Regions from separate parts of the Photobacterium sp. DNB22_13_2 genome, predicted to be linked through region 2. Evidence: predicted binding sites of a transcription regulator. Region 2 holds the regulator's gene; each other region holds the start of a gene.

The links. The regulator CRP, encoded in region 2, controls carbon source genes, mostly activating them, when cyclic AMP is high. The targets are predictions, from matches to a motif close to TGTGANNNNNNTCACA.
Region 1: a site for CRP is predicted at 1,446-1,461, ahead of ACVA58_RS26800 (CTP synthase). Genes of this name have one in related genera too.
Region 3: a site for CRP is predicted at 1,540-1,555, ahead of typA (translational GTPase TypA). Genes of this name have one in related genera too.

The regions. Positions count from the first base shown of each region.
Region 1 is NZ_JBNNXU010000035.1:13,784-17,069, forward strand. It holds gene relA (GTP diphosphokinase) at 1-454, shown strand, start outside; gene mazG (nucleoside triphosphate pyrophosphohydrolase) at 536-1,345, shown strand; gene ACVA58_RS26800 (CTP synthase) at 1,543-3,183, shown strand; gene eno (phosphopyruvate hydratase) at 3,264-3,286, shown strand, end outside.
Region 2 is NZ_JBNNXU010000011.1:50,828-54,113, forward strand. It holds gene ACVA58_RS16410 (phosphoribulokinase) at 1-453, shown strand, start outside; gene ACVA58_RS16415 (OsmC family protein) at 613-1,017, opposite strand; gene crp (cAMP-activated global transcriptional regulator CRP) at 1,289-1,921, shown strand; gene ACVA58_RS16425 (hypothetical protein) at 2,108-2,296, shown strand; gene ACVA58_RS16430 (2-oxoadipate dioxygenase/decarboxylase family protein) at 2,390-3,187, opposite strand; gene astD (succinylglutamate-semialdehyde dehydrogenase) at 3,229-3,286, opposite strand, start outside.
Region 3 is NZ_JBNNXU010000023.1:53,998-57,283, reverse strand. It holds gene typA (translational GTPase TypA) at 1-1,439, opposite strand, end outside; gene glnA (glutamate--ammonia ligase) at 1,924-3,286, shown strand, end outside.

The DNA.
Region 1 (3,286 bases), on a different contig from region 2:
ACAGCGTGATGCGGTGGTTGTGGAAGGGGTGGATAACCTGATGACCCACCTCGCTCGCTGTTGTCAGCCTATCCCGGGCGATGATATTCAGGGCTTCGTTACGCAGGGACGGGGGATCTCGGTACACCGCAGTGACTGTGAACAGCTTGAGGAGTTGCGCCATGTGGCATCTGAACGGATCATCGATACGGTATGGGGCGGTGGCTTTGTCGGCAATTACCATATTACTGTCCGAGTGACGGCCGCTGAGCGTAACGGTCTGCTCAAGGAGCTCACCAACACTTTGGCCAACGAAAAAGTCAAAGTGGCCGGAATGAAGAGCCGAGTCGATTACAAGAAGCAGATGTCGATCATGGATTTCGACCTCGAATTAACCGACCTTGAGGTCTTGAGCCGGGTCCTCAAGCGTATCGAGCAGGTGAGAGATGTCGCCGAGGCCAAGCGATTGCACTAAAATGGCAATCAGAACATAACTATTTGAAGCGGGAAGCGAAGGCGACCCGCTTTTTTTTAGCCAAAGAAAGGAAATCACAGTATGAGCGAGAACAAAGCGCCCATTGAGCAATTGGTTGAGATTATGACTACGTTGCGTGACCCACAGCAGGGTTGCCCTTGGGACTTGAAACAGACCTTTTCCTCCATTGTGCCGCATACCCTGGAAGAAGCTTACGAAGTGGCTGATGCTATCGAGCAGCAGAATTGGGATGATGTGCGTGAGGAGCTCGGTGATCTGTTGTTCCAAGTGATTTTCTACAGTCAGCTTGGCAAAGAGCAGGGGTTGTTTGATTTTGATGATGTGGTCCGTGGTATCAACGAGAAGCTGACCCGTCGTCATCCGCATGTGTTTGCTGATACTGAGTTTGCCAATGAGGCAGAGATCAATGCCAATTGGGAAGCGGAGAAAGCCAAGGAGCGCTCAGTCAAAGGAGAGGATACCAGTGTGCTGGCTAACATCCCGCAAGCTATGCCTGCGCTTATCCGGGCCGATAAAATCCAGAAGCGCTGTGCCAAGCACGGATTTGATTGGGACACCCTAGGGCCGGTGGTCGGCAAGGTGCATGAAGAGATTGAAGAGGTGATGGAAGAGGTCATTCAAGTGTCACCCGATCAAGGTAAAATCGAAGAAGAAATGGGGGATTTGTTGTTTGCTGTCGCCAACTTCAGCCGTCATGTGCAGGTCAAACCGGAAGTGGCTCTGAAGAAAGCCAACCAGAAATTCGAGCGCCGTTTTCGCGAAGTGGAGAAAACTGTGCTAGAAAGAGGGAGGTGCTTTGACGATTGCTCCCTAGAATATTTGGACGCTATCTGGGATGAGGTCAAGCGTAACGAGCTGAAGACAAAGTAAGCGAGGTGGGGGAGATAGTGGCAGTCGCACGGATGAATGCTCAATCTATAGTCATCTAGTTTAGTAGAATTGATTTGAGACAAAAAAAAACCAAACGTGCTGTGATAGTTTTCACGTTGTGGCAATAAAGTGTGTCTGGTATACTAATTTCCCGTCCAGATACATTTTATCCTCTATACCAATCTTCCAGGTAAAACATGACGACGAATTACATTTTTGTTACGGGCGGGGTCGTATCCTCACTAGGTAAAGGTATTGCTGCAGCATCGCTGGCGGCTATTCTAGAAGCGCGTGGTCTTAACGTGACTATGATGAAACTAGACCCTTACATCAACGTTGACCCAGGCACAATGAGCCCAATTCAGCATGGTGAAGTATTCGTAACGGAAGACGGTGCAGAGACTGACCTTGACCTAGGTCACTATGAGCGTTTCATCCGTACCAAGATGACTAAGCGCAATAACTTCACTGCGGGACGTGTTTACGCCGATGTACTGCGTAAAGAGCGTCGTGGTGACTACCTAGGTGCAACGATTCAGGTTATCCCACACATCACCAATGCGATCAAAGAACGTGTTATTGCAGGCGCAGAAGGCCACGACGTAGCTATCGTCGAAGTTGGCGGCACTGTAGGTGATATCGAATCTCTACCATTTATGGAAGCAATCCGTCAGCTAGCGGTTGAGCTAGGCCGTGAACGTGCAATGTTCATGCACCTGACGCTTGTTCCATACTTGGCTGCTGCTGGCGAAGTGAAAACCAAGCCAACTCAGCACTCTGTTAAAGAGCTGCTTTCTATCGGTATCCAGCCTGACATCCTAGTATGTCGTTCTGACCGTAACATCCCTGCTAACGAGCGTGCGAAAATCGCATTGTTCTGTAACGTGCAGGAAAAAGCAGTTATCTCAATGAAAGACGTAGATTCTATCTACAAGATCCCACAGCTTATCAAGGCTCAAGGCCTGGATGACTTGGTTTGTCAGCGCTTTGGCATTACAGCCCCAGACGCAGATCTGACTGAGTGGGAACAGGTGATCTACGAAGAAGCAAACCCAACAGCCGAAGTGACTATCGGTATGGTGGGTAAGTACATCGAACTACCAGATGCGTACAAGTCAGTGAATGAAGCACTGAAACATGCCGGTCTTAAGAACCGTCTGTCAGTGAAGATCAAGTATGTTGATTCTCAGGATGTTGAGTCTAAAGGTACAGAAGTACTGGAAGGCCTTGACGCTATCTTGGTTCCTGGTGGCTTCGGCGGTCGTGGTGTAGAAGGTAAAATCCAAACTGCACAATACGCCCGTGAAAACAAAATTCCGTACCTTGGCATCTGTCTAGGTATGCAAGTAGCACTGATTGAGTTTGCCCGTAACGTGGCAGGCCTTGAGGGTGCACACTCTACAGAGTTCGACGCCCAGTCTAAGCACCCAGTGGTTGGTTTAATCACCGAGTGGGTTGACGGCGAAGGTAACGTTGAAGAGCGTACTGAAAAATCGGATCTTGGCGGTACAATGCGTCTGGGTTCTCAGCTATGTCACTTGGCTGAAGGTTCTAAAGCGCGTGAGCTATACGGTAACCCAACAGTACATGAGCGTCACCGTCACCGCTATGAAGTAAACAACAACCTACTTCCTCGCCTAGAGAAAGCAGGTCTGAAGATTTCTGGTCTGTCATCAGACAAGAAATTGGTGGAAATTATTGAGATCCCTAACCACCCATGGTTTGTGGCTGCTCAGTTCCACCCTGAGTTCACCTCGACCCCTCGCGATGGTCACCCTCTGTTTGAAGGTTTCGTGAAGGCTGCTGGCGATAACCAGCGCGGTGAACTTAACAAGTAAGGATTACGGATAGCTGTAGCAGTGATGGCTGCAGCTATTTTTTTAGCTTTTAATTTCAAGATAAAGCAAGAGGAAACACAATGTCTAAGATCGTTAAAGTTCT
Region 2 (3,286 bases):
GAGGTCAATGCCGCCCAGCATGTTGATTTGCTAATCGGTATGGTACCGATCGTCAACCTGGAATGGATCCAGAAAATAGTCCGGGATACCCGGGATCGTGGCCACTCCCGTGAGGCGGTAATGGAATCTATTGTGCGCTCGATGGATGACTACCTGAATTACATCACCCCGCAGTTCTCCCGTACCCACATCAACTTCCAGCGGGTACCGACAGTCGATACCTCCAACCCGTTCAGTGCCAAGGCAATTCCAAGTCTGGACGAAAGCTTTGTGGTGATCCGCTTCCGCGGGATCAAGAAAGTTGATTTCCCTTACTTGCTGTCGATGATCCAAGGGTCGTTTATGTCGCGCCACAACACCTTGGTAGTGCCCGGCGGAAAAATGAGTTTTGCGATGGAATTGATCATGCGGCCACTTATCCAACAGCTGATTGATACAGGGAAAATCGGATAGTCCAAGGTTATATAAATGAAGTAGCGAGAGCTGATTAGCTACTCGCTACTTAGAGTTTTATGGGGTCCTGAGTCCTGCCCCCCCTAAAGACCTAAAAAAATATCGCGCTCTTTCGCTCTGCCTGCTTTTCCTAGGAACTAGGATTCCGTCTCCAAGCGCTTACTCTTCTATCACCTCATATGAGTGAGTCATCTCGACCCCTTCACCTAGCATAAGGCACACTGAGCAGTATTTTTCCAACGAGTCGGCCACAGTTTTTGCCACAACGGCTTCATCCAGGTTTTCACCTGTCACCACAAAATGCAAATTAGCGGTGGTAAAAATACGTGGTGCCTGCTCGCGGCGAACCGAATTGATTTGCGCTTCGCAACCGGTGATTTTCTGCCCGGCAGATTTAAGCCCATCCACCACATCTACCGAACTACACCCACCCGCAGCCATCAGTACCAGCTCCATTGGGCTCGGTGCTTTTTCGCCACCATTGCCATCCATCACCACGCTGTGGCCGGAATTTGACTGCCCTAGAAAGGTCATATTTTCGACCCATTTCACTCGTGATTGCATTGGTTTCTCCTTACAACTTATAGAGGGTTTCGGCACAATCTAGCAACTGTGTGATCATGTGCACACTTATGACTACAAAATGGCCATTTCACATAGATCAATATCAAGAAAAGCGCGCCGAAAAAAGATAAAATCTGAACTAATTATTCACGTGAGCTTGCAGCCCAGCGGTTGACTGAATATCCTAAACGACGAGCTAATTATGATTAGGCCCAGCCACATTTTTAATGGACGTCGTTGTTGGGCAACAAACGCAGAGGAAGTTAGTAATATGGTTCCAGGTAAACCTCAAACAGATCCAACTCTAGAGTGGTTTCTTTCCCATTGCCACATTCATAAATACCCTTCAAAGAGTACTTTGATCCATGCGGGTGAAAAAGCGGAAACGCTCTATTACATCGTAAAAGGTTCTGTTGCGGTCCTGATCAAGGATGAAGAAGGTAAGGAAATGATCCTGTCTTACCTAAACCAAGGTGACTTCATCGGTGAGTTAGGCCTATTCGAAGAAGGCCAAGAGCGTACCGCTTGGGTTCGAGCTAAGACCCCTTGTGAAGTTGCAGAAATTTCTTTCAAGAAGTTCCGCCAGCTTATCCAAGTTAACCCAGATATCCTGATGCGCCTTTCTGCGCAAATGGCAAGCCGCCTTCAGGTGACTAGCCAGAAAGTCGGTGACTTGGCATTCCTGGATGTAACAGGCCGTATCGCGCAGACACTATTGAACCTGGCTAAACAGCCAGATGCAATGACTCACCCAGACGGTATGCAAATCAAGATCACCCGTCAGGAAATCGGCCAGATCGTTGGTTGTTCCCGTGAGACTGTTGGTCGTATCTTGAAGATGCTAGAAGAGCAGAACCTGATTTCTGCCCATGGTAAAACTATCGTTGTTTACGGCACACGCTAAACAACCCAGTTTACTAACAGATACTCAAAAAGCCGCACTATGCGGCTTTTTTTATTGCCCATCACGCCCACTTTCATACTTACAGGGCATTACTGTCTACTCCATCACTCTTTTTGTTCTTGTATCTACGCAACTTAGTGCTACATTGTGCATATCAATCCTCATCACCTGTAATGGAATACCGGTATGGACATCGAACGCTTTTCACCACATCGCTCCCACCACATCCAGCGTGGAGTCATTTCGCCGCTACCCGATACCGTTGAGTTGACAGGTTTCAGTGACAGCCGCCACTACCTTGAGCAACATGAGAAGGTGAAACGCCATACACCGGAGTCCCAACTGGGGTATCCACTCGATAGCCTCAAGCACTAAATCCAGACACATGAAAACGCCTGTGACCGCATTAGCCACAGGCGCTTACATTATGCAGACTAGATCGCCTGACTTCAGACAGGTTACTCTGATTTAGCTGGCATCCGTACTTTCGAAGATCTTATCTGCCGACGCCTCGACAAAGCCGGTATACAGCTCACCGTCATCTTTCGGATAGCGCTTGGCAAACTCATAGAACCCGCCCGGTATGCTATGAACGCCATCGAGAAACCCAACCTCAACTCTATCAGCCATGGTCGATGACTGTTCAAGCATCACCTCGGGGCTACCTTTAACATCACCGCCAGCGCTGTTGATCTCAAACCCGTTGTGGCGCAGCAAGTGATTGACCTCAGCCACCTCGGTAAACTGCTCCAGCTGGTTCAGGCTAACAGTAAAGTGGTTGGCACCAAAACCATGGGCGGCTAACCAGCCAGCATATTCGCTTTCTGCCGCCAGCAACTCATAGGTCGCATAGTCCAGATCCCACAACCGCCCGCCATAGAGGAAGGCAGGATCTCGCATGGCCTGCTCAGGCACCTGTTCGACCAGTTCCCTGACCGTCTGCTGCAACAGCGAGCTAAACTGACCCACCATCAGCTCACTGATAAACACTTTGGGTGCCAATGGGTTCGGATGCTCGAAATGTTCGGCATATAATTTCTTGGCTTCGAAATGATAGCGGCCACACGGCTTGTAGCCAATGGCAATGAACGGCGCCGCCAGTCGATCAAGCCCGACCTTCGGTAGGTTAAATGTTCGCAGCGCAATATGATCATTAAGCAGCGGCTCTTCTTCGGTCAGCAGATCATGAACCTGAGCGGCTGATGGGCATAGGCGCTGGATATAATCCTCCCATAACCCGGCAAATAGTTGCTCTACCCTTTCCATGTGCTCGCTATCCTCTTTGACTGGTGAATGATTGACGGCAATTAAAGCGTAATGCCCGGCGAAAGCTGAGCAGGTAGCTCAGGCAGCTCACCTTCCATC
Region 3 (3,286 bases), on a different contig from region 2:
TTATGTGGACCATAGTGATCAAACGTGTGGTACATAAGACCAGAACCTGAAGTCAATGTCAGGAATTCCGTTTGGAAACCGATGAGGCCACGAGAAGGCATCATGAAGTCCATACGTACACGGCCTTTACCATCTGGAGACATATCAGTCAGCTCACCTTTACGCAGGCCGATGTTCTCCATGATTCCACCTTGGTGCTCTTCTAGCACGTCGATAGTCACAGTTTCGTATGGTTCCATCAGCTGACCATCTTCTTCTTTGATGATAACTTCTGGACGTGATACTGCTAGCTCAAAACCTTCACGGCGCATGTTTTCGATCAGGATAGACAGGTGAAGTTCACCACGGCCTGAAACACGGAAACGATCTGGGTTATCAGTTTCTTCAACGCGAAGTGCAACGTTGTGTACCAATTCTTTCTGTAGGCGCTCAAGGATGTTACGCGAAGTAACGAACTTACCTTCTTTACCCGCGAACGGAGAGGTGTTGACCTGGAAAGTCATGGTTACAGTTGGCTCATCAACAGACAGAGCAGGCAGAGCCTCAACCGCGTTCACATCACAGATAGTGTCAGAGATTTTCAGTTCACCAAGACCTGTGATTGCAATGATGTCGCCCGCCGTTGCTTTTTCAACTTCGTGACGCTCAAGGCCTAGGTAACCAAGTACTGTACCTACTTTACCGTTACGAGTCTTACCGTCAGCACCCACAATAGTAACCTGCTGGTTAGGTACTACTGAGCCACGCGTTACACGAGCAACACCGATAACACCCACGTAAGAGCTGTAGTCAAGCTGAGAGATTTGCATCTGTAGGCTGCCATCAACGTCAACACTTGGGGCGTCAACCGTATCAACAACCGCTTGGAACAATGGCTCCATGTTCTCGCCAACTTCGCCTTCATCCATTGTTGCCCAGCCATTAAGAGCTGAAGCATAAACAGTCGTGAAGTCTAGCTGCTCATCTGTTGCACCAAGGTTGTCGAACAGGTCGAATACTTGATCCATAACCCACTCAGGACGTGCGCCCGGACGGTCGATTTTGTTGATAACAACGATAGGCTTAAGGCCGTGGGCAAACGCTTTCTGAGTTACGAAACGCGTCTGAGGCATAGGGCCGTCAACAGCATCAACAATCAGTAGTACAGAGTCAACCATCGACATGATACGCTCAACTTCACCACCGAAGTCGGCGTGTCCTGGGGTATCTACGATGTTGATACGGTAATCATTCCAGTTAATCGCTGTGTTCTTAGCAAGAATGGTAATACCACGCTCTTTTTCGATGTCGTTGGAATCCATTACGCGTTCTTCAACTTCACCGCGAGACTCTAACGTGCCAGACTGCTGAAGCAGTTTGTCAACCAGGGTGGTTTTACCGTGGTCAACGTGCGCAATAATTGCGATATTTCTTAATTTATCGATCTGTGGATTAGACATGGATTCACATTCACTCAGAACATGCAGCGACCGGATGGCGCTACTTGGTTAAAAAAACGGCTCATAATCTAACAGATTTTACTCCAAAACCCACGTAATATGTGATTTATATCACCGCCTTTTTCATTCTGCCTGCTTTATTCATGCTTTTTGCTACATCGCTGGCCGCCAAAGCCCCCTTACAAATGCCTTTTCGATCCATTTTTCCCTGGCAAGCCAATTGACAATATGTCGCGCTGGGCTAATGTAGATACGCGCACCATTAAAGGGATAACAGGCTCAAATGCACCATAACGGTGCAACCACTCCCTATAATGGTGCAAACAAAGGACGAATTCAGCCCGGAATACTTGCCAAGTGCGCTATTTTGGGGCTTTTAAAAGTTGGCACAGTTATCGCATTGTATTTTAGCAATAGAGCGAAATACGCTCGTTTCTAATTTATTGCGGCCTGATGCCCAATCTAACACCGGAGGTTATTCAAGATGTCAGTAGAAAACGTACTTGCGCTGATCCAGGAAAACGAAGTTAAGTTTGTTGACCTACGCTTTACCGATACCAAAGGTAAAGAGCAGCACATCTCTATCCCATCCCACCAGATCGATGCTGACTTCTTTGAAGAAGGCAAAATGTTCGATGGCTCTTCTGTTGCAGGTTGGAAAGGTATCAATGAATCAGACATGGTGATGATGCCGGATGCAGCTAGCGCGGTACTTGACCCATTCACAGAGGATGCAACACTGAACATCCGCTGTGACATCCTTGAGCCAGCAACAATGCAAGGTTACGATCGTGACCCTCGCTCTATCGCTAAGCGTGCAGAAGACTTTATGCGCGCAACAGGCCTTGCTGATAACGTACTTGTTGGTCCTGAGCCAGAGTTCTTCCTATTTGATGACGTGAAGTTCAACACTGACATGTCAGGCTCTTTCTTCAAGATCGATGACGTAGAAGCGGCATGGAATACAGGCTCAGATTTCGATGGCGGTAACAAAGGCCACCGTCCTGGCGTGAAAGGTGGTTATTTCCCAGTAGCACCGGTTGATTCATCGCAAGACATTCGTTCTGCAATGTGTTTAATCATGGAAGAAATGGGCCTAGTTGTTGAAGCTCACCACCATGAAGTAGCGACTGCGGGTCAGAATGAGATCGCAACACGCTTCAACACCCTAACGACGAAAGCTGATGAAATCCAAGTGTACAAGTACGTTGTTCACAACGTAGCACACGCATTTGGTAAGACAGCAACCTTCATGCCTAAGCCACTAGTTGGTGATAACGGCAGCGGTATGCACGTTCACATGTCTCTAGCAAAAGATGGTCAAAACCTGTTTGCGGGTGACAAATACGGCGGCCTTTCTGAGATGGCGCTTTACTACATCGGCGGTATCATCAAGCACGCACGTGCAATCAACGCCTTTGCTAACCCAGCAACAAACTCGTACAAGCGTCTAGTTCCTGGCTTTGAAGCACCAGTAATGCTGGCTTACTCTGCACGTAACCGTTCAGCGTCAATCCGTATCCCAGTGGTACCAAGCCCGAAAGCACGTCGTATCGAAGTACGTTTTGGTGACCCAGCAGCGAACCCATACCTAGCATTCGCAGCAATGCTGATGGCAGGCCTAGATGGTATCCAGAACAAGATTCACCCAGGTGAAGCAATGGATAAAGACTTGTACGACCTACCAGCAGAAGAAGCAGCTGAAATCCCAACAGTTGCTGAATCGCTACAGGGCGCACTACAAGCTCTTAACGAAGATCGTGAGTTCCTAACTTCTGGCGGTGTATTCTCTGACGACTTCATCGATTCTTACATCGAGCTAAAGTCTCAAGATGTTGCGAAAGTAA